3 regions of the Rummeliibacillus sp. TYF005 genome follow, and region 2 is predicted to be linked to each of the others. Evidence: riboswitches for the same ligand, from Rfam matches in the RefSeq annotation. Region 2 holds a riboswitch; each other region holds the start of a gene.
The links. A riboswitch is a leader RNA that binds a small molecule or an ion and turns the genes downstream of it on or off. The one in region 2 is predicted to bind lysine.

Region 1 (11,573 bases), on a different contig from region 2:
CCAGATCCATATCGCGGTGAAACAGTAAAAGCATATATTGTATTAAAAGAAGGTTATCAAGTAACCGAAGATGAGTTCAATGAATATTGTCGTGCAAATTTAGCGGCATATAAAGTCCCAAGAATATATGAGTTTCGTTCAGAACTTCCTAAAACAGCTGTAGGAAAGATTTTACGTAGATCTTTAGTGGAAGAAGAAAAAGCAAAACAAGAACAGTTAAACTAAAAATTGTACGATGCTTGACATCCTCCGGATGAAAATATATTATAAAAATATGAATGAATGGTCATTCATATTTTTAAAAAACCGGTGGTGATCAGATTGAAAAAAAACAAGCTTAAATACAAACAGATTATTGACGCTGCTGTCATCGCAATAGCGGAAAATGGTTATCACCAGGCACAAGTTTCCAAGATTGCGAAACAAGCAGGTGTAGCTGATGGAACAATTTATCTATATTTCAAAAACAAAGAGGATATTTTGATATCTGTTTTTCAAGAGAAAATGTCAGTTTTTGTTGATAACTTGCGGGAAATTATTAATGATAGTAATTCAGCTTCTGAAATGCTCTATCGAATGATTGAAGGACATTTTAAGGTGCTATCGAATGATCATCATTTAGCAGTTGTTACTCAATTAGAACTTCGTCAATCCAATAAAGAACTTCGTTTGAAAATTAATAGTATTTTAAAAGGATATTTAAAATTGCTTGACGAAATATTACAAAAGGGTATTGAAGATGGAGAGTTTCAAGAGAATATTGATATTCGTTTAACAAGACAAGTGATTTTTGGAACGATAGATGAAGTATCTACAACTTGGGTAATGAAAGAGCAAAAATATGATTTAGTTGAAATGGCACCACGCGTTCATCAGATTTTACAAAAAGGGATTCAAAAGGGGTAATAAAAGGTGGCAAAGTGTCACAACTTTGCCACATACATATTTTTTCACAAAGGAGGAAATAGGGAATGGAATATCTAAATTATAGAGTGGATGAAGGTGTTGCTATTGTGACGATTAATCGTCCACCTGCAAACGCTTTATCTAGCGGACTAGTTGAGGAAGTAAATCGTCTTTTAGATACAGTTGAAAATGATCCAGATATACGAGTAGTTTTGTTACATGGGGAAGGTAGGTTCTTTTCAGCTGGAGCAGATATAAAAGAATTTACTGAATTTTCAACAGTTGATGCTTTTTCAACATTATCAACTAGAGGACAAGATGTCTTCGAAAAACTGGAAGCCTTTCCTAAACCAATCATAGCAGCAATTCATGGTGCGGCTTTAGGTGGAGGGCTTGAACTTGCAATGAGCTGTCATTTTAGATACGTAAGTGAGACAGCGAAATTAGGTTTACCTGAATTACAGCTAGGTCTAGTACCAGGGTTTGGTGGCACACAGCGCTTACCACGTTATGTTGGTGCAGCAAAAGCGGCAGAAATGATGTTCACTAGTGATCCTATATCTGGTATTGAGGCTGTAAAATGGGGGCTTGCGAATCGAGCGGTACCCGAAGAGTCCTTATTAGAAGAAGCACTTAAAACTGCTAAGAAAATTGCAAAGAAAAGTCCAATTGCTTTAAAAACAGCAATCGAACTACTGCAATTTACAAAACCCGCATCTTTCTATGAAGGGATCTCTGCTGAAGCTGAAGGATTTGGAAAAGTTTTTGCAACAGAAGATGCGAAAGAAGGAATCCAAGCATTTATCGAAAAAAGAGAGCCTGTTTTTAAAGGTCAATAAAAGTATTGGGAGGTTAGTTATATGAATATTTATGTATTAGTAAAACGAACTTTTGACACTGAAGAGAAAATCGTATTAAACGGTGGCGTTATTCAAGAAGACGGTGCAGAATTTATCATCAATCCTTACGATGAATATGCAATTGAGGAAGCCATTCAAATCCGTGATGCACAAGGTGGAGAAGTGACAGTTGTTACAATTGGCGGAGAAGACGCTGAAAAACAACTTCGCACAGCCTTAGCAATGGGTGCCGATAAAGCAGTACTAATCAATGCAGAAGAAGATGTAGAAGATTTAGATCAATTCTCTGTAGCATATATTTTAGCCGAATACTTAAAAGACAAAGAAGCAGACCTGATTATAGCTGGTAATGTTGCAATAGATGGTGGATCTGGTCAAGTAGGTCCACGTGTTGCTGAATTATTAGATATCAATTATGTTACTACAATTACAGACTTAGATATCGATGGTGATACTGTTAAACTTGTGCGAGATGTAGAAGGTGATTCAGAAGTGATTGAATCTTCGTTACCATTATTAGTAACAGCACAACAAGGTTTAAACGAACCTCGTTATCCGTCTTTACCTGGAATCATGAAAGCTAAGAAAAAACCATTAGAAGAACTAGAATTAGATGATTTAGACATTGATGAAGATGACGTTGAAGCAAAAACAGAAACAGTAGAAATCTTCTTACCAGCTCAAAAAGAAGCTGGTCGCGTGCTTCAAGGTGAATTGCAAGACCAAGTAAAAGAACTTGTTCAATTACTACATTCAGAAGCAAAAGTTATATAAGCTGATTTAATATTGCTGAGGAGGAAATCGTATGTCAAAAAAAGTACTAGTTTTAAGTGAAGTACGTGAAGGAACTTTAAGAAATGTTTCGTTTGAAGCAATTGCATCTGCAAAAACAATTGCTGATGGCGGTGAAGTAGTTGGCGTTCTAATTGGAGATGCAGTAGAAACTTTAAGTGCAGAACTGATTCAATATGGTGCTGATCGTATTGTGACTGTGGAACATCCTCATTTAAAACAATACACATCTGATGGCTTTAGCCAAGCATTTGTTGCAGTAGCAGATGCAGAAAAGCCAGATGCTATTGTGTTTGGTCATACAGCACTTGGTAAAGACTTGTCACCGAAGATTGCAAGTAAATTACAAAGTGGATTAATCTCAGATGTGACAGCAATTGAGGGTGAAGGTGATGATGCTTTATTTATCCGTCCAATTTACTCAGGTAAAGCATTTGAAAAAGTAAAGGTAAAGGATGGCTTAGTATTTATCACAATTCGTCCAAATAACATTGCGCCACTTGAAAAAGACGAGTCTCGTTCAGGTGAAGTTTCTAGTATATCAGTAGATATTACAAATTTACGTACTGTTATTAAAGAAGTAGTACGTAAAACTACAGATGGAGTAGATTTATCTGAAGCAAAAGTAGTGGTATCTGGTGGCCGAGGTGTTAAAAGTGCTGAAGGCTTTGCTCCATTACAAGAATTAGCAAAAGTTTTAGGCGGCGCTGTAGGTGCTTCACGTGGTGCATGTGATGCAGATTATTGCGATTATTCATTGCAAATTGGTCAAACTGGAAAAGTCGTAACTCCAGATTTATATATTGCTTGCGGAATCTCTGGAGCAATCCAACATTTAGCAGGTATGTCTAATTCAAAAATCATCGTAGCGATTAACAAAGACCCTGAAGCTAATATTTTCAAAGTAGCAGATTACGGGATAGTTGGAGACTTATTTGAAGTCGTACCAATGTTGATCGAAGAATTCAAAAGTGTTGCTGTAAAATAATGATTCGAAAAGCTCTGTGAACTTTTGCAGAGCTTTAATTTTTATTAAAACAAAATATTATGTTAAAATAGTGCAATAGTGAGCAGAACAGTCGCCTCATAATTTCTTTTATGCTACACTACCGATACATATAGTATTAAGGAGGAAATATAAAAATGGCAATTGTACATTCAACAGACGCAACATTTTCAAATGATATTGCAAATGGATTAGTATTAGTAGACTTCTGGGCAACTTGGTGTGGACCATGTAAAATGATCGCTCCAGTACTAGAAGAACTTGATCAGGAATTAGCTGGTAAAGTGAACATTGTAAAAGTAGATGTTGACCAAAACCAAGAAACTGCTAGCCAATTTGGTATTATGTCAATCCCAACACTATTATTGTTCAAAGATGGCGAACAAGTTGATAAAACTGTTGGTTTCCAACCAAAAGAAGCATTAGCTGAATTCATCCAAAAACACGCGTAAGTTTTTTTGGGTTATAAACGAAACCGGGTTCCTACTAGGTACCCGGTTTTTTTTAGAGGTGATTTGATGAATGATTTAATCAAACAAAAGCTATCTATCTTACCTGACCAACCAGGATGCTATTTAATGAAAGATCGACAAGGTACTATCATTTACGTGGGAAAGGCAAAAGTACTTAAAAATAGAGTACGTTCATACTTTACTGGAACGCATAATGGTAAAACACAACGACTTGTTAGTGAAATTGAAGATTTCGAATACATTGTAACTTCCTCAAATAAAGAAGCCTTTTTGCTCGAACTAAATTTGATAAAATTACATGATCCAAAATACAACATCATGTTAAAGGATGATAAAACATATCCTTATATCAAAATCACAAACGAAAAACACCCACGATTATTGACAGTTCGGAAAGTTAAAAAAGACAAAGGCAAATACTTTGGACCATATCCAAATGTCTATGCAGCAAATGAAACTAAAAAATTGCTTGATCGCTTATATCCTTTACGAAAATGCCAAACCCTTCCTAATCGTGTTTGCTTGTATTACCATATCGGTCAATGCCTAGCCCCTTGTATAAAAGATATAGAAAAAAAGGTATACGATGATATGGTTCAGGAGATTGTGAATTTCTTAAATGGTGGCCACGCAAAGGTTAAAGAAGAATTACAGAAAAAAATGTTAGCTGCTTCTGAACAGCTAGATTTTGAGCGTGCAAAAGAATATCGAGATCAAATAGCTCATATCGAGTCTGTAATGGAAAGACAAAAAATTACGACAACTGATTTTACCAATAGAGATGTATTTGGCTATGCGGTAGATAAGGGATGGATGTGTGTCCAAGTATTTTTTGTAAGACAAGGAAAACTTATTGAACGAGATGTATCTTTATTTCCTTCATATGGTGAACCGGAAGATGAGTTTCTAACTTTTGTAGGCCAATTTTATGAAAAGGCGGAACATATTAAACCGAAAGAAATTCTTATTCCCAAAGAAATTGAAGGAGATATGTTGCAACAAGTCTTAGATATCAACGTGTTACAACCACAAAGAGGAAATAAGAAGGAATTGCTTGATCTAGCATCAAAAAATGCTCAAATAGCAATTTCAGAAAAATTCCAACTAATCGAGAGACAAGAACAAAGAACAGTGGGTGCTTGTGAACAACTAGGTGATGCGATGAATATTGCTACTCCACTACGAATTGAAGCGTTTGATAACTCGCATATTTTCGGGGCTGATACTGTTTCAGCCATGGTTGTCTTTATAGATGGTAAACCTAGTAAAAAAGAATACCGTAAATTTAAAATCCAAAATGCAAATGCACATGATGATTATGGTGCAATGAGAGAAGTTATTCGTCGGCGTTATTCGAGAGTTTTAAAAGAAGGTTTACCACTTCCAGACTTACTGGTGACTGATGGAGGGAAAGGTCAGATGGAAGTGGCCAGAGAAATTTTGGAAGATGAGCTAGGGCTAGATATACCAATAGCTGGATTGGCAAAAGATGATAAGCATCAAACGTCTCAATTGCTTTATGGAAATCCGCCTGAGATTATTCCATTAAAACGAACTAGTGAAGCGTTTTATCTATTACAGCGTGTCCAAGATGAAGTGCATAGATTTGCAATTACATTCCATAGACAATTACATGAAAAAAATGCTATTACATCTATTTTAGATGAGATTCCAGGAGTAGGCCCAAAAAGGAAACAACAATTACTAAAACATTTTGGATCGATTAATAAGATTAAAAAAGCAACTTTTGATGAATTGCAAAAAGCTGGTGTACCTAAAAAACTAGCTCAGACAATAATTGACTTTTTTTCGGAAAAACGATTGCAAGGGAAGTAAATGATATGGTATCTTAGTGTCACCAATTAAAAATCACTGATTTAGTGATGATAGAGGCGCGGATTTCAATAGTACCCGACCGGAGGATGATTAGATTCTTTGAAAGTCGGTGAAAGGGGAAGCCGCCGAAGTTGCAAGTTTGCTAATTCCAACTTGCTGCTGGTTCTACATTGAAGAAATGTAGAATTGTCAGAGTCGAAAATAGATTCTGGAGGGCTATCTCACATGAATGTTCTTTTGAACGTGCATGCTAAGAGCAGCCTATTCACTTTATGTGAAGAGCTGCTCTTTTTTCATTAGAAGTCATTGTGAAAGTCGCCCACACATTCTGATGTAGGGGGAGCGTTTTGATGAGTACTTTAGTAGTGAAATTTGGCGGAACTTCCGTTGCAACAACAGAAAGAATTATGCATGTTGCTAAGCGCATTCAGCGTGAGAAACAAAATGGATATGACATTGTCGTTGTCGTATCAGCAATGGGTAAAACAACGGATCAACTTGTGGATATGGCCCACGAAATTTCCGAATCACCTTCAAAGAGGGAAATGGATGTATTGTTGACCACTGGAGAACAAGTGACGATTTCATTGTTATCAATTGCATTACATAAGTTAGGAATCGAGGCAAAATCATTTACTGGCTGGCAAGCAGGTATTGTTACAGAACATGTACCAAGTAACGCGAGAATCGAGAACATAAAGCCAAAAGCAGTCAATGATGCGTTAAAAGCAGGGGAAGTGGCTGTCGTTGCTGGCTTCCAGGGGATAGATGACGAAGGAAATATTACTACGCTTGGACGTGGTGGTTCAGATACGACTGCAGTTGCTATTGCTTCAGCGTTAAATGCCGAACGTTGTGATATTTATACAGATGTTGATGGTGTTTATACGAGTGATCCACGATTTGTAAAAGGTGCTAGAAAGTTAAAGGAATTGTCTTATGACGAAATGCTTGAACTAGCGAACCTAGGAGCAGGTGTCTTACATCCACGATCTGTCGAAGTAGCAAAAAATCACAACATTCCTATGTCTGTTCGTTCGAGTTACGAGGATGTTGAAGGTACAATCTTGAAGGAGGAAATCGAAGTGGAAAAAGATTTAGTAGTACGTGGTGTTGCGTTTGAACCGGATATTATTCGTTTAACAGTATATTATAAAGAGGCCTATAATGGTTCGTTAGCTAATATTTTTACAACATTAGCAAAAAATCATGTCAATGTTGATATTATTGTTCAAACGATTATTCAAGGAACACAACCATCTGTATCATTTTCAGTAAAAAAAGAAAATTTACAAGATACATTACAAGTTCTATCTGAACATAAAGATATCCTTGGATATGATCATATAAATTACGAAGGCGAACTAGCAAAAGTTTCAATTGTAGGATCAGGTATGGTATCAAATCCAGGTGTAGCAGCTTCCATGTTCGACCGTTTATATCGTGAAGGTATACCAGTAAAAATGGTAAGTACTTCTGAAATAAAAGTATCAGTTGTAGTACCACAAGAAGATATGTTAAAAGCTGCGAATGCACTACATGAGGAATTTGGTCTTTCATTAAAAGAAAAGGTTGCACAATAATAAAAAAGAAATGTATAGATAAGTTAAAAGGACTTCACAAAAATAGTTTTAGTGGAGTCCTTTTGCATAAAAAGACTCTCTCACTAATATTCAATGAGAGAGTAATATTTTTTTGAATACCCGACGTATACTTAGATTATTATGTAATATAAGATTTTAAAGACATGCTAATCTTCTAAGTGGTATTAATCTATTATTCTTCTATTTTATCTTTTAAGTCCCATTTAATATGGAATTTGACTTGACCTTGCTTAACTTTTTTCTCTTCATAGCATTCCGTTAAAAAGCCACTACATTTTTGTTGGTTTTGAGCTAAAAAACCCGCTTCTAGACGAAAACAACGTTGGTCAAATTTAAGAATCTCTGGATCACCAGTTAAAGTACAAAATGCTTCACTTGCGGAAACCTTATCGATAGTCAAATCTCCCCAACCAGCTTCATGGAAGAAAGGGATTGCTTCTTCTAATTCATAGAGTGGAAATTTCCGGGCTAATTCTTTTCCGCTCCAATATAGAATATCTTCTTCATTTTTGCCCAAAATAGAAGATAGTACGTGATCACGGATTAATTCATATCCAAATTGTGTTATTTCATGCTTTTGTTGAGTAGACATTGAAGGTCCTTCTTTCATATTTTTTTGCCTATATTATTTCTAAAAAAGAAATATCAAATGCCAAGTAGGAAATCTCTACTTATTTAAGAATAATCTAGACAAGAACTACTTATATAAAAAGTTCATGATTCCTTGACGCTATTGTGGTATGAGAGTACAATAAACTTGTCATAATATTGTACCATTATGAAACAAGCAGTCAATAGATGTCCGGTTACAAAAACGTGGCAAAAAATTGACATCTTGTTTCCAAGTACTAAGGGGGGTAACAGTCTTGTCGAAAGATCGAGAGTTTTATTGGCGTCGTCTGCATTCTCTTCTTGGAATTATTCCAGTAGGGCTATTTTTGACGCAACACTTGTTAATCAATTTCTCAGCAACAAACGGAGAAGCATCATTTAACAAAGCAAGTGAATTTATGGGGAATCTACCATTTTTATGGTTCCTTGAGTGGTTCGTAATTTACATTCCTTTAATGTTCCATGCATTCTATGGTGTGTTTATTGCATTTACAGCATCACCAAATAACAAACGTTTTGGTACTTTCCGTAACTGGATGTTCCTATTACAACGTATTACTGGTGTATTCTTAGTAATTTTCATTGCTTGGCATATTTTCCAAACAAGAATCCAAAAAGCACTTGGTACAGAAGCTGACTTTAACATGATGGTTGATATTTTATCTAACCCAATCATGGTTGTATTCTATGCATTAGGTATTATCTCAGCTACTTTCCATTTAGCTAATGGTATTTGGTCATTCTTAGTAAGTTGGGGTATTACACAATCTCCAAAATCTCAAAGAGTTGCAACTTTCATCACAATGATTTTCTTTGTAGTGTTATCTGTAATCGGCGTTGGCGCTCTACTTGCATTTTTGTAATAGTCTAGTGAAGACTTGTAAGCGCTTGATTACTATTTGAACGAGGAGTGAGAAAAAAACATGGCTAAAAGTAAATTGATAGTCGTTGGTGGTGGACTAGCTGGCTTAATGGCTACTATGAAAGCTGCCGAAATGGGCACAGAAGTTGAATTATTCTCATTAGTTCCGGTAAAACGCTCACACTCTGTATGTGCGCAAGGCGGAATTAATGGTGCCGTAAATACAAAAGGTGAAGGGGACTCTCCTTGGATCCACTTTGATGATACTGTATATGGTGGGGACTTCTTAGCAAACCAACCACCAGTTAAAGCAATGTGTGATGCAGCACCATCTATTATTCATATGTTTGACCGTATGGGCGTTATGTTCAACCGTACCCCAGAAGGTTTATTAGATTTCCGTCGTTTCGGTGGTACACAACATCACCGTACAGCATTTGCTGGTGCGACTACTGGTCAACAACTTCTTTATGCACTTGATGAACAAGTTCGTAAATGGGAAGTTGAAGGATTAGTTAAGAAATATGAAGGCTGGGAATTCCTAGGTGTAATTCTTGATGATGAAGGCGTATGTAAAGGTATTAAAGCTCAAAACCTTACATCTTCTGAAATTAAAGCATTCCGTGCTGACGCTGTAATCATGGCTAGTGGTGGTCCTGGTATCATCTTCGGTAAATCAACTAACTCAATGATTAATACTGGTTCTGCAGCATCTATCGTTTATCAACAAGGTGCAAAATATGCAAATGGTGAAATGATTCAAATTCACCCAACTGCAATCCCTGGTGATGACAAATTACGTTTAATGTCAGAATCAGCTCGTGGTGAAGGTGGCCGTATTTGGACTTATAAAGACGGTAAACCTTGGTACTTCTTAGAAGAAAAATATCCTGCATACGGTAACTTAGTTCCACGTGATATCGCAACACGTGAAATCTTCGACGTATGTATCAACCAAAAACTTGGTATTAACGGCGAAAACGTTGTTTATCTAGATCTTTCTCATAAAGATCCACATGAACTTGACGTTAAACTTGGTGGTATCATTGAAATCTACCAAAAATTCGTTGGTGATGATCCACACAAAGTTCCAATGAAAATCTTCCCAGCAGTTCACTACTCTATGGGTGGTCTATGGGTTGACTTTGATCAACATACTTCAATTCCTGGCTTATTCGCTGCAGGTGAATGTGATTACTCTCAACACGGTGGTAACCGTCTTGGTGCTAACTCATTACTTTCAGCTATTTACGGTGGTAGCGTTGCAGGTCCGAATGCTGTTAACTACATTCATGGACTTGATAAACACGTTGATGATCTTCCATCATCTATGTACGATAAAGCTGTTAAAGAAGAACAAGCTAAATGGGATGAAGTATTACGTTTAGATGGTACTGAAAATGCATACTTACTTCACAAAGAACTTGGTGAAGTAATGACTAAAAACGTTACTGTTGTTCGTTACAACGATGGTTTAAAAGAAACTCTTGTAAAATTACAAGAATTAAAAGAACGTTGGAACAACATTAATATTAATGATACATCTAAATGGTCAAACCAAGGTGTTCAATTCACTCGCCAATTAAGAAATATGATTGCTTTAGCAAATGTTATTACTAAAGGTGCTTTACTTCGTGATGAATCTCGTGGAGCTCACTATAAACCTGAATTCCCAGAACGTAACGATGAAAAATTCCTTAAAACAACAATTGCTGAGTTTACACCTTCATTTGATCCAAAAATTAGCTACGAAGACGTTGATATATCTCTTATCAAACCTCGTAAACGTGACTATACGAAAGGAGCTCACTAATTATGGGAAACGAAGCGCAAAAATATGTTGAGGTTGAAGTTCAACGTCAAGATGATGCTAACTCTAACCCCTATTGGGAAAAATTCAGAGTTCCGTATCGTCCAAATATGAACGTAATCTCTGTTCTTATGGGAATTCGTGAAAACCCTGTAACAGTTGAAGGAAAACAAACTACTCCTGTTGCATGGGACATGAACTGTTTAGAAGAAGTATGTGGGGCATGTTCAATGGTAATTAATGGTCGCCCACGTCAATCATGTTCAGCATTGGTTGATAAATTGGAACAACCATTGAAATTACAACCTATGAGTACTTTCCCTGTAATTCGTGACTTACAAATCGATCGTAGCCGCATGTTTGACTCTTTGAAACAAGTTAAAGCTTGGGTTCCAATCGATGGTTCTTACGATTTAGGTGAAGGTCCTCGTATGCCAGAACGTAAACGTGAATGGGCATATGAATTATCTAAATGTATGACTTGTGGTGTATGTTTAGAATCATGTCCAAATGTTAACAGTCATTCAGACTTTATGGGACCAGCTCCACTTTCACAAGTACGTTTATTCAACGCACATCCAACAGGCGCAATGACTAAAGATGTACGTTTAAACGCTATTATGACACCAGGTGGTCTTGAAGGCTGTGGTAACGCACAAAACTGTGTATTAGCTTGTCCAAAAGGTATTCCTTTGACAACTTCTATCGCAGCATTAAACCGTGCTACAACTGTTCAAATGTTCAAGAACTTCTTTGGTTCTGACCATATGGTTGACTAGTAAAAAGATAGATAACGAGAAACTCCGTACTTA
Region 2 (9,735 bases):
ATAAGTAAAATTCAACGGAATGTTAAAATGTAAAATAATTCAGATAATTTAAAATGTGCATTTTTTAATAACATTCTTTCAAATATAATAAATTTCAATCTATTTACACGAACGTTCTAAAAAATATACTCTCTATTATTCGTCCGTTTGGGTATAATACACTTTTGAAACGCCATTACAAATCAAAAATAATAAATTAAAAAAGCTAATCTATTTAGGACTTTCTCCAGAAATAGATTAGCAATATTTTTATTGAATAGGTCGATCAGTTGAAAAATCTGCTTCCTCTAAACGAACAATTTTAGTTTTATGTTTCCATTTGTATCCAAACCAAAGGATAAAGAAAATTGGCAAGCCAATATAAGATACTAATATTCCATACCAATCAATATGACCACCTGTAAATGCTGTATAATTTTGCCCTAATACAACAATCATACATACTACAAATGCAAAGATTGGACCAAACGGGAAAAATCTCGAACGGTATGGTAGTTCAGATAGATCATGTCCTTGTGCAACAAACGCTTTGCGGAAGCGGTAATGGCTCGCTGCAATACCTAACCATGCGATAAACCCACACATCCCCGATGCATTTAATAACCAAATATACACAGTACCTGTCCCAAATAAAGATGCTAAGAAAGATAAACAAGCAACTAATAATGTAGCAATAAGTGCTGCAACTGGTACACCACGTTTGTTTAACTTTTTGAAAATTCTTGGTGCTTTACCTTCCATCGCTAATTCCCACAATGTACGGGATGATGCATATAATCCTGAGTTACCGGCTGATAAAATAGCAGTTAAAATTACTGCATTCATAATTGAAGCTGCAAAAGCAATACCAGCATTTTCAAATACTAAAGTAAATGGGCTAACAGTGACATCATCGCTATTAGCAAGGCGAGCATCTGTATATGGAATCAATAACCCAATAGCTAATATTGCTAGAATATAGAATAACAAAATACGCCAAAAAATTTGTTTTACTGCCTTTGGAATCGTTTTGTCTGGATTTTTTGTTTCCCCAGCAGTAATACCAAGCAACTCAGTTCCTTGGAATGAGAACCCTGCAGCTAAGAAAATACCAAATGTCGCAAAGAAACCTCCGTGGAATGGTGCATCCCCTTTAAAGAAATTCGTAAAACCAACCGGTGCATTTCCACCTAAAATACCGAAAATCATTAAAAAGCTTACGATTAAGAAAATAATAACCGTTGCAACTTTAATAATCGCAAACCAATATTCACTTTCACCAAAACTATTAACAGATAAATAATTTAAGACAAAAATAATTATTAAAAAGGCTGCACTCCATATAAATGAAGGTGTTTCAGGGAACCAATATTTCATAACAATTGAAACAGCTGAAACTTCTGCTGCAATAGTGATGGCCCAGTTATACCAGTAGTTCCATCCTAGAGCAAACCCTAACGATGGATCAATAAATTTTGAAGCATACGTACTAAATGACCCTGATACAGGCATATACGCTGCCATTTCTCCAAGACTAGTCATTAAGAAAAATACCATTATACCGATTAAACCATAAGCCAAAAGCGCACCACCCGGTCCAGCAGCAGCAACAGAATTTCCGCTCGCCAATAACAATCCTGTCCCAATTGTTCCTCCGAGTGAAATCATAGTAACATGACGACTTTTTAGACCTCTATTTAAGCTCTGTTGTTCACTAGAGCTTGTCTCTTTTATACTCATATTTCTCCTCTTTCCGATTTTCATTGCAAGAAAGGTCGGTTTGAAGCAAATAAAAAATACCATCCAAGGAAATTGAGATGGTATATAAACTCCCCATCAACCTTGATAAAGATAGCTCAACACGCCTTTTTAGACGTGACAGTTCTGCACCTTTCGATAGCAGCCCCAGCATTAGCAATAAAAAGCTTACCAACACTTCGGCAATATTCCCTTTTTTAATCGAGTCTGTAATGCTTTTTCATCTCGTCGATCATACTCATGAATATCGCGACCTCTACCTCATCTATTGGATGAGGCATGCAATATATAATTTTAATACGTGTCTATTATAATACAGGGTAAATTCAATAACAAGACGTAAATATACTGGAATTATAATACAACTAAGACAATAATCATTTAATCTACTATCTCTTAAAGATACTAAAGAGTTTTATTTTTACAAAGTATGTGTAAAACATTGTTATATAAATGGAAGAAAGATAAAAAATCGAGCGACAAAACTTCGCTCGATTTTCAATAACTTTTACTAATTAGTAGGGATTCTTTTGATAAGCGTACCCTGGTAGTTTCTTCGTATTATCATATGGCTTGTGGAAAATATGTGTCGTTGCAGGAGATAAAGGAGGGATCAACCATGTCCAATTACCAGTCACATCTCGATTTTCAGACGTTTCATTAACTTCAAAACGTTTAAATTGTTGTGCAGCCGTATGGTGATCAACAATGCTCACACCATCTTCTTTGAAAGAATAAAGTACCGCTACATTAAGTTCTACTAATGCACGATCACGCCATAAACTAGCATTGGAAGATGTATCTAAATCCATTTTTTCAGCAATTATTGGCAACATATTATAACGATCTTTATCAGCTAAATTACGAGCACCAATTTCCGTACCCATATACCATCCGTTAAACGGAGCTGCTGTATATGTAATGCCTCCGATTTCAAACTTCATACTTGAAATGATCGGTACAGCATACCATTTTAAATGTAAATCAACGAACCATTCGAAATTTGGATGTCGCAATTGCACCTCTTTAACATATCTTTGCGGAATTTCAAACAACTGCGGTTTACGATTTTCAACTTGTATCACTATTGGTAATACATCAAATTGTCCGCCTTTTCCTTGCCATCCTAATTTTATACATTCTTTTGTAAAGTCTATCGAACTAGAATCTCCAATTACTGAACCATCATCTTGTTCATAACCAGCATAGCGAATCAATTGATGATTCCATATTCTTACTTTCTGTGATTCAAAGATAGATATAGTCGGTCTTATTTTTCCGTTATTTGTTGCAAATTCTATATGCTCTAAAAGTTTTTCAAAAATTATTTTTTCATCATTTATCCCACGTTGATCTTTCACTTGAAGTGTTTGCCAAAACAATCGCCCAATGCATTTATTACTATTTCGCCAAGCTATTTTTGCACCATAAGCAAGTTCATCTGTCGTATGAGTGTAAACGCCAAACTTCTTAATATCTTGCTTGATGTATTTTAGACGTCGTTCCAGTTGGTCCGTGGGCAATTTGTTTTCTAAATAATACATCTTGATAAAGTCAATTGCCTCATTTAACATCGGCATTAGTGAACCCCCCATTAAAATACTTCAATTAGCTCTATCATAAATGAATTATTATGAAGAAAAAATATGTAGATTACATACCGATTTAAGAAGACTACATTTACCCTTCTTACAGGTTGTTTGCTTAGTATAGGCAAATAATTAAGAATCATTTCTTTTCTTCTAAATCACTGAATTCAACATTTCCATACCTATTCTCTCCGTATAATAAGTAGATATAAATCATAGTATTTTACGAGAATATTATTTTCAATTATGAACATTTCATAAATTTTAATGATAATAATAATTATTACAATATGCAATTATAATTATATTTTATCTATCAACGAGAAGATTTGATAAAAGTAATCAAATCTTCCTATTCGTTTTTTTCTATTTTAAACACCATTTTTAAACTATCTGTAATACATTCGTTAAAAAGTAATCGTTATAGCATCATTGTAAAATCTATTTTAATTTATACATCATATTTTAAAATAAAAATTACTAAAATAGAATAATTATAATTTACTTTCAATTGTTAATCTGTTATAGTTGTTTTCGAAGAGGTAATTCAATTTCTTTAAGGAGGAATTCATTCATGACAAAGGATAACAATAAAAAGTTAACTACTGCCGCTGGGGCTCCTGTTGTAAGTAACACAAACTCTATGACTGCAGGAAAACGTGGTCCTGTACTTTTACAAGATGTTTGGTTGATTGAAAAACTAGCAAACTTCAATCGTGAAGTTATTCCAGAACGCCGTATGCACGCTAAAGGTTCAGGTGCTTTCGGTACATTCACAGTCACTCACGATATTACTAAATATACAAAAGCAAAAATTTTCTCTGAAATAGGTAAGAAAACAGCAATGTTCGCACGATTCTCTACTGTCGCCGGTGAACGTGGTGCTGCAGATGCTGAACGTGATATTCGCGGTTTTGCATTAAAATTCTATACAGAGGAAGGTAACTGGGACTTAGTTGGTAACAATACTCCTGTATTCTTCTTCCGTGATGCAATGCACTTCCCAGACCTAAACCATGCTGTTAAACGTGATCCACGTACCAATATGCGCTCTGCTAATAACAACTGGGATTTCTGGACTAACCTTCCTGAAGCGTTACACCAAATTACTTACGTAATGGGTGACCGTGGTATTCCAACTGATTATCGTCATATGCACGGCTTTGGATCACATACTTACTCAATGATTAACGCAGACAACGAACGTGTTTATGTTAAATTCCATTTTAAAACACAACAAGGTATCAAAAACTTAACCGATGAAGAGGCTGCAGAAGTAATCGCGAAAGACCGTGAATCTTCACAACGCGATCTATATGAAGCTATCGAGCGTGGTGAGTTCCCTAAATGGACAATGTACATCCAAGTAATGACAGATGAACAAGCGAAGAACCATCCTGATAATCCATTTGATTTAACAAAAGTTTGGTATAAAAAAGATTATCCATTAATTCCAGTTGGTGAATTCGAGTTAAACCGTAACCCTGCAAACTACTTTGCTGAAGTTGAACAAGCTGCATTTGCTCCTTCTAACGTAGTTCCTGGTATTAGCTTTTCACCAGATAGAATGCTTCAAGCCCGTCTATTCGCATATGCTGATGCACAACGCTATCGTTTAGGTGTCAATCACACTTTAATTCCGGTTAACGCACCAAAATGCCCCGTGCATAATTTCCATCGTGATGGTTTCATGCGTACAGATGGCAACCTAGGAAGTACACTACACTATGAGCCAAATAGCTATGGTGAATGGCAAGAACAGCCTGCATACAAAAATCCATCTGAAGAGGCAGGTCCTGCGGATATCTATGATTTCCGTGAAGACGATGATAACTACTTTGAACAACCAGGAAAATTGTTCAACATCATGAGTCCAGATGAACAACAACGTCTATTTGAAAATACTGCTCGTAATATGGAAGGCGTTGAAAACTTTATCAAAGAACGTCACATCATCCACTGCTATAAAGCAGATCCAAAATACGGTGAAGGCGTTGCTAAAGCAATGGGTATTGACATTAACTCTATTGACGTACTTAAAGAAGTTCAATACCACTAAGATTTACTAATTTAAATTGACATTCATATTCCAAAAAAGACTGTAAGCAAAATACAATTTGCTTACAGTCTTTTCATGTAACACTTTTCAATTCTTTTAATTCAAACTTGAAACTACTATGCAAAAGATATTAGTTAACTCTATTGTCTTCTTTTTTCTTTCGTAATTCCTATATAAATGAAGAATGTTACGATAATAATTCCCATAGCTACTAAATACATTCTGCTATACCCTGCATTTGAAGCAACAATTCCAAGAATAAAAGAACCAACTGCCATTCCTAAATCCATCGCATTGAAAAATACAGAGTTTGCGATTCCAACCCGATGTCGCTCGACTGAACTGATAATCTGAGATTGGAACACAGGTGTAACTGAACCATAACCAATCCCAATTAGAATACCCGCAATAATCATTAGAAAACCAGTAAGAGGCAATTGTAAGATGAACATCCCAATAGCAAAGATCAAAATACAAGGAATAACAATAATTTTCGGTCCATACATATCAGAGTATTTACCTGTAAATGGGCGGAAGATTATCATAAAAATTGCATAAACAATAAAAAATGTACTAGCTGCAGCCACTAGGTTCAGTTCTTTCGCATAGATGGCTAAAAATGCCGATACACAAGAATAAGAAGTAGCTAATAAAAATGTTGGGATGGCATATGGAATCGTTTTTCCATCCATAATATCATTCCATGAAAAGCCTCTCTTTTCTATTTTAGTGACTGGCTCAAGTTTTGGAACGTTTATCACTAACGCTAACAAGATATTAATAGCTGCAAAAATAATACACAATATAATAGATAGAGTGTACATATTATGATTTGCTAAATTCAACCCGATTACTGGGCCAAATACCATCGCTACCCCCATAGCAAGTGAGAAATAACTAACACCTTCTCCACGTCTAGATGCAGGGATTAACTCTGCACTAATTGTCCCTTTTACAGTTGTAATAATACCAAATGTTAAACCATGAAAAATTCTCAAAACTAAAATTGCACCTAATGATTTTGTAAACAAATATAAACTCGAAGCGATACAAAATGCTATTGTAGAATAAATTAAAATTTTCTTCTGAGAACCTTTTTCGACCCATTTCCCTGCCAGTGGTCGAATAACAATTGCAGCCGCTAAGAATAATGTAGTTAAAAGTCCCGCCTTATCAGCACCTGCATTCAAATTCTCTACCAAATATAACGGCAAAGAAGCAATTAGCACATAAAACACTAAAAAAATAAAAAAACTTATAATTGTTATGTTTATAAAGTCTTTAGTCCATAATTTTTCTTTTTCCATAAAAGTCCTCCTCAAGAATAGCAATATTCCAATTATACGCTGATTTAGGTATGCATAAATAATTGTATTTATCATAGTAGCCATGCATAATTGTAATACCAAACAAACGGAGGACTTGCTATGGAATGGTATCAATTACAATACTTTTTAACGTTAGCCAAAACACAAAACATCACAAAAGCATCTGAACAGTTAAACTTATCTCAATCTGCGCTTAGCAGATCTATTGCTCGATTAGAAAAAGAAATTGGCGCTCCTCTTTTTGAAAGAGAAAGTCGTGGAGTTAAGTTAAACCGTTATGGAAAGCTATTCTCGGAACATGCAAGTAATGCACTCTATGAAATTGAGACAGCCAAAAAGATGATTAATGACTTAGTAGACCCCTTTCACGGAACCATTGAATTAGCGTTTATTCAAACACTAGGATCAAGTTATATCCCAGAACTTATTCGATCATTTCAATTACAATACCCACATATTCAATTCAAACTCTATCAAGATATTACGAGTAAAATTCTTGAACAGGTAGAAACATCAGTTATTAATATTGGTTTCTGCTCCCCAACTACTAAAAAAGAAAGTTTAGAAATGCTCCCTATTATACAAGAAGAACTTTTGCTAATAGTCCCTAAAAATCACAGGTTGAACGGTAGAGAAAATGTTACTTTAGATGAGGTAGCTGATGATTCATTTATCTTTTTCAAAGAAGAAACAGCCTTAAGGGATGTCATTGAACTAATTTTTCAACAAGCAAACTTTCAGCCAAAAGTAGTTTTTGAGGGAATCGATGAAAAAACGATTGTAGATCTTGTTGCTGCTAATTTTGGCGTTGCATTGGTACCTAGTACTACAACCTTTAACATAGAAAAAGTTACTTCTATTAAGATTAGCCATCCGATTTGCACTCGCACAACGATGATGATTTGGCGCAGCACAGGGTATATTTCACCAGTAGTAAAACAATTCATTAAATTTGTAAAAGCATACGCTAGGTAACTTCATGTAGGACATACTTAGTCTACAACTAAAACATTTTAAATAATTTTTTACAATATTTTTCAAAGGGTTGATTTTAATGTTCGCATTCTTCCTTTATAATATAAGAACATACATTCGCGTATTAGATGAGGAAGGGGGAAAATGATGGACTTAAAATATAAAGCGCAAATTAAGAATCCTATTTTAAAATCTTTCCTAAAGGAAGGGAATCATTACGAATTATTTAGCACTTATATCGAGACACAAAATGAAGAAATTCTTAACATTATAGAAGAACAATTTAAACAGTACTATATTAGAATATTAGTTATTTCCTATTTCTCAAAATCTATTCATTTTGCCGCCCAACATTTTGATAAAAAGGTTAGAAAGAGACAAGTAATGCAACCATTAATATTAGATTCAACTGAGCGTTATAACTTAATGGATGTGAAAGAGGTATCAAATCATCGAAGGATCTTATCAGACTCAAATATCCTCCTATCTTCAGAAAAACTAGAGGATTATATTGAACAAGAGGAAGTTTATCAAGCTATACATCAACTAACAAAGAAGCAAAGGATTATTCTTTATTTTCTTTTTATAAAGGATATTAGCTACAAAGAGATTGCACAACTCCTCAATATTTCACCACAGGCTGTTTATAAACAAAAAAAACGTGCTTTGATGAAAATAAGGAGGTATATAAATGTCTGACATATCTAATCTAATAAATATGGTTAACAATTCAGGATTTCCTATTGTAATATCTATATACTTGTTACTTCGATTTGAAAAGAGACTTGAATCTTTAAATACAACTATTCAAAATATCTCTACTAAAATAGAAAAAATTTTAAGGTTAAATAAAAAGGACTGATTCGATGAATATTTTACAACTCAATGCATCTGAAGTGATTGAGATTCTTACTCCCAAAATAAAAAAAGAATTATGTCAGACAGATATACAAAATCGAAAGGATTTAGAACAAGAACTAATATTAATGATTATCGAAACTATACAAACTAAACACTTTAAAACCCCTCCAACTTTTTTGGAATTATTAGAAAAGGAGAATTTGATCATTTGTGATAAAAATATTAGGTTGGGATAACAACTCCTCAAAATAACCAAATTTGTCCCAGTACCCTAGTATGGAAGTAGTCTCACTTTTAATGAAAACATTAAATCCCTGAGGCTTATGTTGAACCCCAGGGATTTAAAAAATTATTTATATTAATCTTGATGTAATGCTTGAATGACATCAATCTTGGTTGCTTTTCGAGCCGGACGCCAACCACTCATAATTGCAACTCCCACACTAATCAACGAAGCAATGACCACAAGCTCCCATGGTATCGTCGAAAATCGAATTGCAGCATCTCCAATACCACTATCAGGCATAACCGCTTCTAGAATTTTAGGTAATGCAAAGTTTGCTAAAAAACTAATAATATATGAAATAATGATTGCGATTGCTGTGCCTAAAATACCTATATAAGCACTTTCCATCACAAACAATCGCTGAATTAACTTTGGCCCTGCACCTATTGCCTTCATCACTCCTATTTCACGTGTACGTTCTGTAACTGCCATTGTCATCGTATTGAAAATACCGATGGAGGCTATTAATACTGCTATTGTTCCTACAAAAATAAGTCCTACTTTTAATGCTAAGAAAAATACATTTAATTGTTCTAATTGTTCAGTAACTGAATAGACAGATAAATCCATTGCTTTTAAAGCTTTTAGTATACCTTTAACAGCCTCTATATCTGTTGCATAAGCATAATAACTTACATAGTAAAAATCCTGTTCTTTCATCTTTTGTTCAGCAATTATATTGTAATCCTTTAGAATTTCGGATTTCATCGTATCGCTTAATTGAATACTTGAATCCATATCCCACTCTTTAGAAGGTTTCTCCCCTATCCCAACAACCTTATATTTTCTTGTCTTCGTATGTTTTTTACTATTTTCCGGTTTGAAGGAAATTGATATTGTTTTTCCTAGTAACGATTGGTGGTAACCTATTTTCGATTTTTCTTGCTCATCTAGTTCCTC
Region 3 (11,573 bases), on a different contig from region 2:
TCCTCAGTTAAGTCACCTTCGCTAATTTTTCTAGCGCTGATTTCTAATTTGTTGATAGGGTTTATAATTGAGCGAACCAAGAACATTATTAAAATACTTCCAACGACGATGAATATAAGTTGTACGATGAAGTTTGTATATAGCGTTGTCGATGCAGCGTCTATAGCCTCTGAAGTAAAGGTAGTACCAATTACTTTCCACCCAGTTAACTTATTCGTCTCAAATAAGATTTGTTGGTTATTATATGATGTTTGGCCTGAATTCTTAGCCATGACATGATTCATATAAGATTCAGAAGCAGCTTTGCCACTTTCTTTATGAGGATGAGAAATAATAGTCTTATTATTATCAACTAACGTGATAAATCCTTTTTTACCGATTTGGACCTTATTCGCTATATCTTTAAGGGTGTCAATTTGAATATCAACTCCGACAACCCCAGAGCCATCTTCTAACTTTTTCGAAATGGTAATAACTAACTGACCGGAAGTTGAAGAAATATAAGGCTCTGTTATGATTACTTGTCCATTGTTTTGCATAGCTTCCTGATACCAAGGTCGTTCTCTGGGATCATAATCTTTTGGATATTTGAAGTATGGCATCCGAATCATTTGCCCCTTAGATGTACCAACATATGCCATGGCAGCCTCTGGATGTTCATTGACATATTGATCTAGTATATTACGAAGCTTAGAATCTTTAGAGCCATTTAAAATTGAAGAAGTAACTTTTTTTGAAAAGTACTCAATATCATGAGTTTTAGGCTGAATAGTGTTTGTAATCTGTGTATTTAATAGACTGATATTAGATTTGGCGCTATTGACCTGCTCTTCTTCTATTTGCCCCTTAGCGCTATTGTAAGAAATCCAACCTAATATAAGAGAAGGAATTATTAACGCGATTAAAAATGCGCCGATTAATTTATTGCGAAGCGTCCAACTAAAAAAATTTCCCATTTGAAAATCCCTCACTATAGTAATTGCAAAATTTTTAATTTTTAAATGATTAAATATACATAAACCATGTATACTATTATATATTATATACATAGTAAAGAAGATATCAATGTTTGATTTGAGAATAGGTCTGTTTTCCTTTATAAATTATTTCTTTCTTGCATCTTTTGTATTTTTATTTATAAATATATATTTAAATTTAAAAAATAAATTACAGAATTTACGATAATATAATGTATTTGAAAAATAAAAAAGCATCCTTCTTGTTGAACGTAAGGATGCTCTAATCGATTTTATTTAGGCTATGTGTAAGGTGATTTAAAATTATTTAGTATACTTTGTCACCATTAAAAATAGAATTTTTAACAATTACATAGTCAACATTACGAATGGATTCCAGTTTTGTACCTCCGGCATAAGAGATTGACGATTGAAGGTCTTGTTCCATTTCAATAAGCGTATCACTTAAATGGCCACGATGTTCAACGTGCATTTTTTTACCTTCGACGTTTTTCTTTTCACCTTTTTGGAATTCAGATGCAGAACCAAAATATTCTTTATATAACTTACCATCAATTTCAATCGTTTTACCTGGTGATTCCTCATGACCAGCAAATAATGAACCAATCATTACCATTGTTGCACCAAAGCGAACGGATTTGGCAATATCGCCGTTAGTCCGAATACCTCCGTCTGCAATAATAGGTTTCGTTGCGGCTTTTGAACACCAACGAAGGGCGGCTAATTGCCAGCCACCAGTTCCAAAACCTGTTTTAACCTTTGTAATACATACTTTACCAGGCCCAATTCCAACTTTAGTAGCGTCAGCACCAGCGTTTTCAAGTTCACGAACAGCTTCAGGTGTACCGACATTACCGGCAATAACGAAGGAAGTAGGAAGTAGTCTTTTTATATGTTGAATCATATTGATCACTGCATTTGAGTGACCGTGTGCAATATCAATTGTTATATAGTCAGGAGTTAAATTTTCTTTCGCTAAATCTTCTATAAAAGCGTATTCTTCTGGTTTTACTCCGACACTAATAGAAGCGATTAAGCCACGTGCTTGCATGTCCTTTACAAAATTCGCACGATTTGCTGGATTGAAGCGATGCATAATATAGAAGTAACCATTTTCAGCTAATTTAATAGCAATATTTTCATCTATTATTGTTTGCATGTTTGCAGGGACAACAGGAAGTCTAAATTTGTGACCACCGAGCATAACACTTGTATCACATTCAGAACGGCTATTCACAATACATTTTGCGGGAATTAATTGAATATCTTCATAGTCAAATACATTATCCATTAAAAAACACTCCTAAAAACGAATATTATTTTTGTTTATTTAAAAAACGTTCGCCCTTTGGTAATTTACATTAATTTTAGCCTAATGTCAAAATTTTTTTGCAAAATTACTAAAATAGTAGTTTTTTAAATGAGGTTTGAGAGGAAATTAGATAAGATTTAAGAAAGTAGAATAGGTTCACGTTGGTAGATCTGTTTAACGTAACAACTTAAGACGAACTCAATTATTTATGATAAAATCAGGTTTTAAGGGCAATAGGAACTGAATTGATAATATATAGGATAAAAGGGATTACTTACATAAAAATAAATGGCTTATAAAGAATAACGAGAGGAAGCAACTGATGAAAAATTTAGAATTTATTTTAAGGGATTATATTATTGGAAGACCAGTTATTTCAATTGAATATGATGAGGATGACCAAACTATTGGAGAAATTATAGATGCGCATAGAGGTCTTATATATGGCCATATAGAGCTTAATGATGAACAAAAGCTTACATCTTTCATGATTGATATGGAAGAGATTATGGAACATAATGACGTTTCTTTGGACGAATATGAAGAATTAACACCCGATGAATTAATCGGTTGTGCTGAAGACTTTGCAAAAGACTTCTGCCGGGAAAGTTTGCATTTTAAAGAAATGACACAATGGAATGGTGAATCTTACATGGTCATTTTTGAAGAAAAGGATATGGCTTTAAATTTATTTATACCTAATTCCGGGGTAACAATTGAAATTAATAAGCAAGGATTTATTATTTCGGCAGTGTTATTCCAATCTTACTATCAATTAACATACCCAGATATCCAGATTTCAGCAGAAGATGCTAAAGAAATTATTTGTCGATATCCTTTGGTGCAACTAGGCATATTTGAAGATAGTGGTGAGATGAAGTTAGTATACTATCCAAATCGTGAATATTTAGCAGTCCATGTAGATGGACAAATAGCGACAACAGAAGAGTTTTTAGAAGAAAAAGCTGCTGATACACATGAATTTAAGCCGGTGACAGTAACTCAATCAGTGGAAAGCTTATTGGGTGTAACGGATGATATGTATAAAGTAGAAACAGAAAACGGGACATTCTGGTATGACTCATTGGATGTAGAAAATGTCCAGACTGCAGACCCAATAGTTAAAATTGAAAGAACTGATGATTTACAATTAGATTATGAATCTAGTGTTGAATGGGAAGAGTCAGAAGAATTGCCAGAAGAGTTGTTAGAAGAAAGGGCAAAAATATTTTTAGAAGCTATTATTGGCAATATTCATGATAAATATATACTTGAAGATCAACTTCAAGAAGATGAAGATATTGAATTTTTAAATGAAGAAGATTTAACAGAAGAAGAACGTCAATTTTTTGAGGAACTCGAAAAGATGGAAGCAGATGAAGATGAAGGTTTAGATGAAGATGATGAGTTTAACTTTGAACCATTCACAACATTCACGTTTATTCGCCATTATGAAGGAATTCGTATGGATGAATATTCCATCCATGTAAATGTCGGTGTTTATACAGGTGTAATTCGTGATTGCTCGATTATTTTACCTGACGAATCACAATTATTAGCGATGAATATGGAGCCTGTTGTGTCTATAGAAGTAGCTAAAACAATTTTTAAAGAGCATTTACAAATGAAACTAGCACGTACGATAAATTATGAAGACGAAGATGAAGATGTAACTTTATATGGATTAGATTATGTAATGGATTTCCCTCAAAACAGAAGAATAGAAAGAATCGATGCAACTACAGGTGAGGTTTATTACGAATTCTCAGATGTTCTAAGAGAAGGATAATAGTAAATAAATTTATTTGAATGAACAATGGATTTCCGAAAACTATAAATCTTAAAAAATAATTAGAAAATAAGAATTGACAGAAAAACACTAGTATTGTAGACTGTTCACAACAAGTAAATACGACCTCACTTATTGGTGAGGTAGAGGCGCGATATTTATTAGTTCTTGGCGGAGTTAGAGAGAGCGGTGAAACCGGGAAGAAGGAAATGTTGCCGAAGTTTGTAATAGATCTCGATATTACATGCTGGGCTTGCAATGAATAATTGTAAGACTGTCTCAATAAGCTACCCTGGTTTATTGAGTTGAGCTATCTCATTTTGGGATAAAAGTGGAGGATTTGGGACTAGATATATTCTGGAACCTGAGTTCAACTCAGGTTCCTTTTATTTTTGTATCGAAGTACCTGTATGGCCAATGAATAATAGAATTGGCTGAACGGGTAGATGCAAAGATTAGACATTTAGCTCTTTTTCTACACATAAGGGAACTGTTTTTAAAGGAGAGGGAAATATGAAAAAGACATGGACATTATTAACTGGTGTTTTATTAATGGCCATCCTTGTATTAGCAGGATGTGGCACAGGCGATTCTAAAAAGTCGGAATCATCAGGAAATGGTGAGGAACAAGATACATTTACAGTAGGTATGGAAGCAGGATATCCACCTTTTAACTGGACACAATCAGACGATTCAAATGGTGGTGTTGCTATTAAAGGAAATGCAGAATTCGCAAACGGCTATGATGTACAAATTGCGCAAAAAATCGCAGATGGTTTAGGCAAGAAATTAGTTGTTGTGAAAACAGAATGGGATGGTCTTGTACCAGCACTAACTTCTGGGAAAATTGATGCCATTATCGCTGGTATGTCACCAACGAAAGAACGTAAACAAACAATAGATTTCTCAGATATCTACTATAAATCTAATTTAGTAATGGTTGTAAAAAAAGGTAGCAAATATGATGGTGCAACATCAATTACTGATTTCAAAGGTGCGAAGGTGACGGCTCAGTTGAACACTTTCCACTATACAGTTATCGATCAAATTAAAGGCGTTAAAAAACAAACTGCAATGGATAATTTCCCAGCAATGCGCGTTGCACTTGAATCAGGTAAAATTGACGGTTACGTTTCAGAAAAACCTGAAGCTGTTTCAGCAACAGCAGCTAACGATAAATTTGCAATGGTAGAGTTTACTGAAGGCGAAGGATTTAAAACATCACAAGAAGATACAGCAATCGCGGTTGGTTTACAAAAAGATAGTGATTTAACAGATAAGATCAATGAAATCCTTAAAGGAATTTCAGAAGCAGACCGTGAACAAATCATGGATGAAGCGATCAAAAATCAACCAGCAGCTAAATAGTTATGTTGAACTTAAAGAGCTACCGATTGTGATTATTGCAATTGGTAGTTCTTGTTATGCTTTTAAGGAGGAGTAATAATGAGCTTAGAATGGTTTATCAATATCATTACAAATAACTGGCCGATGTTCTTAAGAGGCGCTTGGATGACACTGGTTATTTCAACAATCGGGACTATTATTGGCGCATTAATCGGCTTGATTATTGGCGTCATTAATACAATTCCAAAGGGCAATGGTGGAGCTAAAAAGTGGCTCTTGAAAATTATCAATGCTATTTTAACAATTTATGTTGAGTTCTTCCGTGGCACACCTATGATTGTGCAAGCAATGGTCGTTTATTACGGATCAGATTTGTTGTTTGGCATTGATATGAATCGTACCTTTGCAGCAATTTTTATCGTATCGATTAATACAGGCGCTTACATGGCTGAAATTGTTCGTGGTGGGATTATGAGTATTGAACAAGGACAGTTTGAAGCGGCTCGAGCTATAGGGATGAATCACTGGCAAACAATGATTCATGTTGTGTTACCACAAGTAATGCGCAATATCTTACCTGCAACAGGAAACCAATATGTGATGAATATCAAAGATACATCTGTATTAAATGTAATTGGCGTCACTGAATTGTTCTTCCAAACAAAATCAATTGCAGGAAATAACTTCCGATATTTCGAATCATTCTTTGTTGCATGTCTGATTTACTTAGTTATGACGATTATTGTTACGCAAATTTTGCGATTCTTTGAACGCAAACTTTCAGGTAATGCAAATTATCAAATACTAGATGACGCTACATTTATCCGTAGACCGGAACAGGCAAAATAGAGGTACAAAGGAGAGAAAAACTATGGAAACAATTATTGATATTCAACATCTTAGTAAATCCTTTGGTACACATGAAGTATTAAAAGACGTTAACTTTTCTGTAAAAAAAGGTGAAGTAGTATGTGTGATTGGATCATCTGGGTCAGGAAAATCAACACTTTTACGTTGTATAAACTTGCTTGAAACACCAAGTGGTGGAGAAATTTTTTATAAGGGTAAAAATATTCTTACAAATAAGCAAAATCTCAATACGTTTAGAACACATTTAGGAATGGTATTCCAACAATTTAATCTCTTTAATAATTGCGACGTATTAAGTAACTGTGTTCTTGGGCAAACAAAAGTTTTAAAACGTTCAAAAGATGAAGCTAAGGAAGTAGCTATGAGATATTTAAAGGTAGTTGGTATGGATCGTTATTTAAATGCGAGACCTAGCCAATTGTCAGGTGGACAAAAGCAAAGGGTTGCGATTGCGAGAGCTTTATCCATGCAGCCTGATGCATTATTATTTGATGAACCAACATCAGCGCTTGACCCTGAAATGGTTGGAGAAGTTTTAAAGGTTATGAAGGAATTAGCAAAGTCCGGATTAACCATGATTATTGTTACGCATGAAATGGAGTTTGCAAGAGAAGTTTCGGATAGGATTGTATTTATGGATAAAGGTGTAATTGTTGAAGACGATACCCCTGATGAAGTGTTTAATAATCCGAAACACGAACGGACGAAGGCATTTTTAAACCGCGCTTTAAAATAAAAATAGAGCTGTCATCTCACGTTTTGGGTGACAGCTTTTTCTGTATGATCCTTTGGAATTAAAATAGATATATGATATCAAATATTGGCCTATTTGTAGAAAACATGTTAATAAACCTTACATAAAAATCAGAAAAATTAGACAAATAGGTGTTATACTATTTAGTAGAGAACTTTATACATAGGGGGTTGAAGATATGATCAACACTGAAAACGAAAACCTTAATGTTTCCACTTTGATGAATGAATTGAAATTTGAAAATCGAGAAATGCAAAATGTTATGCAAAAGTTACAGAAGATTTCCATGCAATCCAAAATACTAGCATTGAACTCTGGTATTGAAGCGGCTCGGGCTGGAGAAGCAGGACGTGGATTTTCAGTAGTTGCAAAAGAGATTAATAAGTTTGCTGCTGCCAGTATGGATGCAAGTAAAGAAAGTGAAGAAATTATTAAATCTATTCAACAAAAGGCAAATGAAATAATTGCTGTTCGAACAGTTGACATTGCATATGATACGATTGATAAAATTGATCGTAATTTGTTTGAACGAAATTGTGATGTACAAGCGTGGGCTACTTTTGATGCTGTTAAAAATGTCATAGCTAATCCAACACTTGAAACTAGAGAAGAAGCACAGGCCTTATTAAAAAATATATATGAAATTTACGAAGTGTATTTTGAACTGCTAGTAGTTGACCTAGACGGTAATATTATAGTCACTGCGAAAAATCAAAGTGAAGTTGGCAAGAGTATGGCTAATCGGGAATGGTTTAGAGAAACTATTAGCAATAATGATGTATATGTAACGGATATGTATTATTCTGAAGTTGTTCAGGGATATACGATGGGGTATTCATGTCCAATAAGAGATGAACATGGTCAAGTTAGGGGTGTATTTTCTACTCGCTTTAACTGGGATTTTATATATGACATTATTGACAATGTTAAAATTGATGAATCCTCTCAATTATATGTTATTAACAAAGAGGGTATTGTAATTGCATCAAAAGATAGAGAGAATGTTTTGAGTAAAAATTTGAGTGATATGAAGGCGGTTCAAAAGGTTACTAGTGGAGCTGATAACCGTGGATATGTGATTGAAAACAATCAAATTTGTGCATATTGTTTAACTGAAGGGTACAATGCCTATAAGGGGAAAGGCTGGTCTGTTATTGTTATTGAGTCGATATAGTTATTATATTTTTTAATTAAAAGGCGAACAACTTCCACCAGTTGTTCGCCTTTTGGTGAGTTCTTTCGATTTTTTAAACCAAAGTATTATTAATCTACTTTTGCCATTTCAATCACTAAAATGTGTGCTGTATTTTCGGCTTTGATATGAATGTTTTCTTCTACGATTTCTAAGCCATCACGTGCTTCAAGTGGAACATTATTTATCGTAGCCTGACCTTCTATATCTACAAGATAAGCTTGGCGTCCTTTGGCTACTTCAAAATTAATTTCCTTACTAGCTTCTAATTCTATTGCATATAAATTAGCATCTTGGTTAATTTGAATTGGTGCGGTTCCATTCTTGTTTGAGACCATATGGAGCCATTTATTTTTGCGTTCATCCATTTCGAATAAGAACTCACCATAATGTGGAGTATGCCCATGACGATCTGGTAAAATCCAAATTTGAAGCATTCTTAGTTCTTCATCACCCATATTATGTTCGCTATGGAAAACGCCTGTCCCAGCACTCATATATTGGACTTGCCCTCGTGTGATGGTATGTTTGTTTCCCATGCTATCTTGGTGTGTAAGTGCGCCTTTGACAACATAAGAAATAATCTCCATATCACGGTGAGGATGAAGGTCAAATCCTGTATGAGGTGCGATTAAATCGTCATTTATAACTCGTAATGCACCAAATTGAATGTTTTTTGGATTGTAGTATTCTGCAAATGAAAAATGGAATGTACTGTTTAACCAACCTAGGTGGCTAGTCCCCATTTGTTGATGGTCAACTTTTCTAAGCATAATAATCTTCCCTTCAAATAATTATCTTGAAAATATCTTTAATTCGAGATAATTTTATAAGCAATTTTATAATTAGTCAAACCTTTCAATTTAATATATATATAAAGATGTCTTATAAGGTTAAATTCAACTCATAAGACATCTTTTTCTTACTCTTTAATGAGATCGTATGTAATACAAATTGGTTTTTTTGTACGAGGATCTAAACCAATAAAAGCATCAATATTAAAAACAGTTTTTAAAACTTCTGGTTGGATAACTTCTTCACATTCTCCAGCTTTGATAATTTCCCCATCTTTTAACGCAATCAAATAATCAGCAAACCTAGCCGCTTGATTTAAATCATGAAGTACCATAATAATGGTGCGTTGTTGTTCTTTATTTAACTTTTGGAGCAGCGTGAGAACTTCTAATTGATGGGCCATATCTAAATACGTAGTTGGCTCATCCAAGAAAATAATTTCTGTTTCTTGTGCAAGGGCCATTGCGATCCAGACGCGTTGGCGCTGTCCACCTGAAAGTGCGTCAACAGAACGATATTTGTAATCAGAAGTACCTGTCACTTCTAAAGCCCAGTCAATTACTTCATAATCTCTTTTCGTTAGTTTTCCAAGAGCCTTTTGATAAGGAAAACGACCATAAGAGACAAGTTCACCGACAGTTAATCCGTCGATGCTTTCAGGAGTCTGCGGAAGAATCGCCATTTTGCGTGCCAGATCTTTTGTTTTTTGTTTTGCAATATCCTCACCGTCTAAAACAGTGTAGCCAGCTTGTTGACTAATAATTCGAGTCATTGTTTTTAGTAAGGTAGATTTCCCACAGCCATTTGAACCTATGATGGTGGTGATTTTCTTATCAGGAATTTCGATGTTTAAATTCTGTAAAATCAGCTTTTCACCATAGCCAACACTTAGGTTATTAGTAAGTAAACGGACCATTATTCAACCTCCAATTTATAATAAGCAAACAAATTAATGAGAATGAAAATCAATTTCATCTGATCATTATCATAATTCTAATTAGTAATTACTGTCAATAATGATTTTGGATGATTTATAAAATTGTATGGTGATAAATAGAAAAAATGTTGAATCACATAAACGTGCCCGTGAAGAAACATTAAATAATAACCAATTATTAATAATAAAGTAGCCATACAGGAAGTTAGATTCGAACACTTTCCAAACAAAACTATTCAAAAAATATTAGTACTTTAAAAAATACCCTCTGGATTATATGAATCCAAAGGGTATTTATCTTTGTAAGGGCTATCTTTCTCGTTCAATAAAAATTTTTCTTTATGATGTTGACAATGTTAAAATAGACTATAAGTCTTTTTTATAAGGTGATTTTTATGAATTCAATATCATTTAAATGGTTGAGAACTGAAGTTATTTGGATATTACTCATTGCAAGTTTTACAGCAATAAGTAGCGAAATTAAGCTCATACCGTTTAATGGTGAAGATTTTCGCTTTGGATTGGGGAGTATTACTTTCTTATTATTAATATTAATCCGTATACCGAGATCTGTTATACGTACTGGGGTTATAACAGGTTTAACAGTAGTTCTTTTTCGAGTATTTTCAAGTGTTTTAATATATAATGGTACGTTTCCTGATAGTCTAATTGAACACTATCCTGCATTTTTGTTTTATTTTGTGTATGTTGTATTATTCACACTTTTAGATGTTAGAAGTTTTATTGAGCAACCTCTTAAATTGGGCATCTTGGCAACCTTTATAGAAATTATTTCTAATAGTGCTGAACATATTGTTCGTTATTTTATCCTACCAAATAGTTATTTAGGATTTTACGATTGGTTTTTAATCATCTTGGTAGCCATATTAAGGAGTTTTTTTGTAGTAGGGATATATAGCTCGATTATTACGTCTGAACAACATAAAAGACTAGATCAACAGCTCACTCTAGGATCAGATTTATATGTCGAAACATTGTATTTGCAAAAAATAATGAATCATATCGAACAAATTATGGCAGACAGCTATGATTTATATAGAACATTAAAAAAACAACAGTCACAGGAACAAAGTGTAAAGGCCTTGCACATTTCCCAGGAAATCCATGAAGTAAAAAAGGATGCGCAAAGAATCTTTTCAGGTTTATCTAATATTACAATGCCTAAAACAGATGTCGAATATTACTTATCGAATATTGTAGAATTTGTCGTAACGGCTAATATTAAATATAGCGAAATGTTAAATAAAAACATAGAATTTAAAATTGAAAACACAATTGATTTTCCATTGACGCAACAAATCCCTTTGCTTGCCATTCTTAATAATATTACTGCAAATGCGATTGAAGCTATAGATGAAGACGGCCGTATTGAATTAAGAATCATTGAACAGGGAGAGATGATTCATTTTGCTATTCAAGATACAGGCAAAGGTATAGCTGAGGAAGACTTAGGTATTATATTTGAGCCTGGCTTTACAACAAAATTTAACCAACAAGGTGTAGCTGCAACCGGAATTGGATTATCTCATGTAAAGGAAATTGTCCAAATGCTACAGGGTGAAATTTATATTGAACGACC

Region 1: another riboswitch for lysine. It lies ahead of CW357_RS00620 (aspartate kinase); the one in region 2 lies ahead of CW357_RS16040 (amino acid permease).
Region 3: another riboswitch for lysine. It lies ahead of CW357_RS04160 (transporter substrate-binding domain-containing protein); the one in region 2 lies ahead of CW357_RS16040 (amino acid permease).

What each region holds. Positions count from the first base shown of each region.
Region 1 covers NZ_ML122541.1:131,601-143,173, forward strand. The annotation lists gene CW357_RS00585 (AMP-binding protein) at 1-225, shown strand, start outside; gene CW357_RS00590 (TetR/AcrR family transcriptional regulator) at 322-906, shown strand; gene CW357_RS00595 (enoyl-CoA hydratase) at 972-1,745, shown strand; gene CW357_RS00600 (electron transfer flavoprotein subunit beta/FixA family protein) at 1,767-2,540, shown strand; gene CW357_RS00605 (electron transfer flavoprotein subunit alpha/FixB family protein) at 2,572-3,546, shown strand; gene trxA (thioredoxin) at 3,702-4,016, shown strand; gene uvrC (excinuclease ABC subunit UvrC) at 4,083-5,873, shown strand; lysine riboswitch at 5,917-6,100, shown strand; gene CW357_RS00620 (aspartate kinase) at 6,224-7,456, shown strand; gene CW357_RS00625 (DUF2507 domain-containing protein) at 7,650-8,069, opposite strand; gene CW357_RS00630 (succinate dehydrogenase cytochrome b558 subunit) at 8,344-8,952, shown strand; gene sdhA (succinate dehydrogenase flavoprotein subunit) at 9,013-10,764, shown strand; gene sdhB (succinate dehydrogenase iron-sulfur subunit) at 10,767-11,540, shown strand; gene CW357_RS00645 (GNAT family N-acetyltransferase) at 11,571-11,573, opposite strand, start outside.
Region 2 covers NZ_ML122588.1:1,318-11,052, reverse strand. The annotation lists gene CW357_RS16040 (amino acid permease) at 250-1,719, opposite strand; lysine riboswitch at 1,824-2,004, opposite strand; gene CW357_RS16035 (nitric oxide synthase oxygenase) at 2,253-3,317, opposite strand; gene CW357_RS16030 (catalase) at 3,901-5,385, shown strand; gene CW357_RS16025 (MFS transporter) at 5,526-6,692, opposite strand; gene CW357_RS16020 (LysR family transcriptional regulator) at 6,813-7,688, shown strand; gene CW357_RS16015 (RNA polymerase sigma factor) at 7,836-8,387, shown strand; gene CW357_RS16010 (YvrJ family protein) at 8,380-8,550, shown strand; gene CW357_RS16005 (hypothetical protein) at 8,555-8,785, shown strand; gene CW357_RS16000 (ABC transporter permease) at 8,908-9,735, opposite strand, start outside.
Region 3 covers NZ_ML122543.1:93,326-104,898, reverse strand. The annotation lists gene CW357_RS04175 (methyl-accepting chemotaxis protein) at 1-956, opposite strand, end outside; gene guaC (GMP reductase) at 1,285-2,268, opposite strand; gene CW357_RS04165 (hypothetical protein) at 2,612-4,078, shown strand; lysine riboswitch at 4,215-4,399, shown strand; gene CW357_RS04160 (transporter substrate-binding domain-containing protein) at 4,592-5,446, shown strand; gene CW357_RS04155 (amino acid ABC transporter permease) at 5,525-6,274, shown strand; gene CW357_RS04150 (amino acid ABC transporter ATP-binding protein) at 6,297-7,031, shown strand; gene CW357_RS04145 (methyl-accepting chemotaxis protein) at 7,228-8,223, shown strand; gene CW357_RS04140 (pirin family protein) at 8,313-9,014, opposite strand; gene CW357_RS04135 (ABC transporter ATP-binding protein) at 9,164-9,952, opposite strand; gene CW357_RS04130 (sensor histidine kinase) at 10,369-11,573, shown strand, end outside.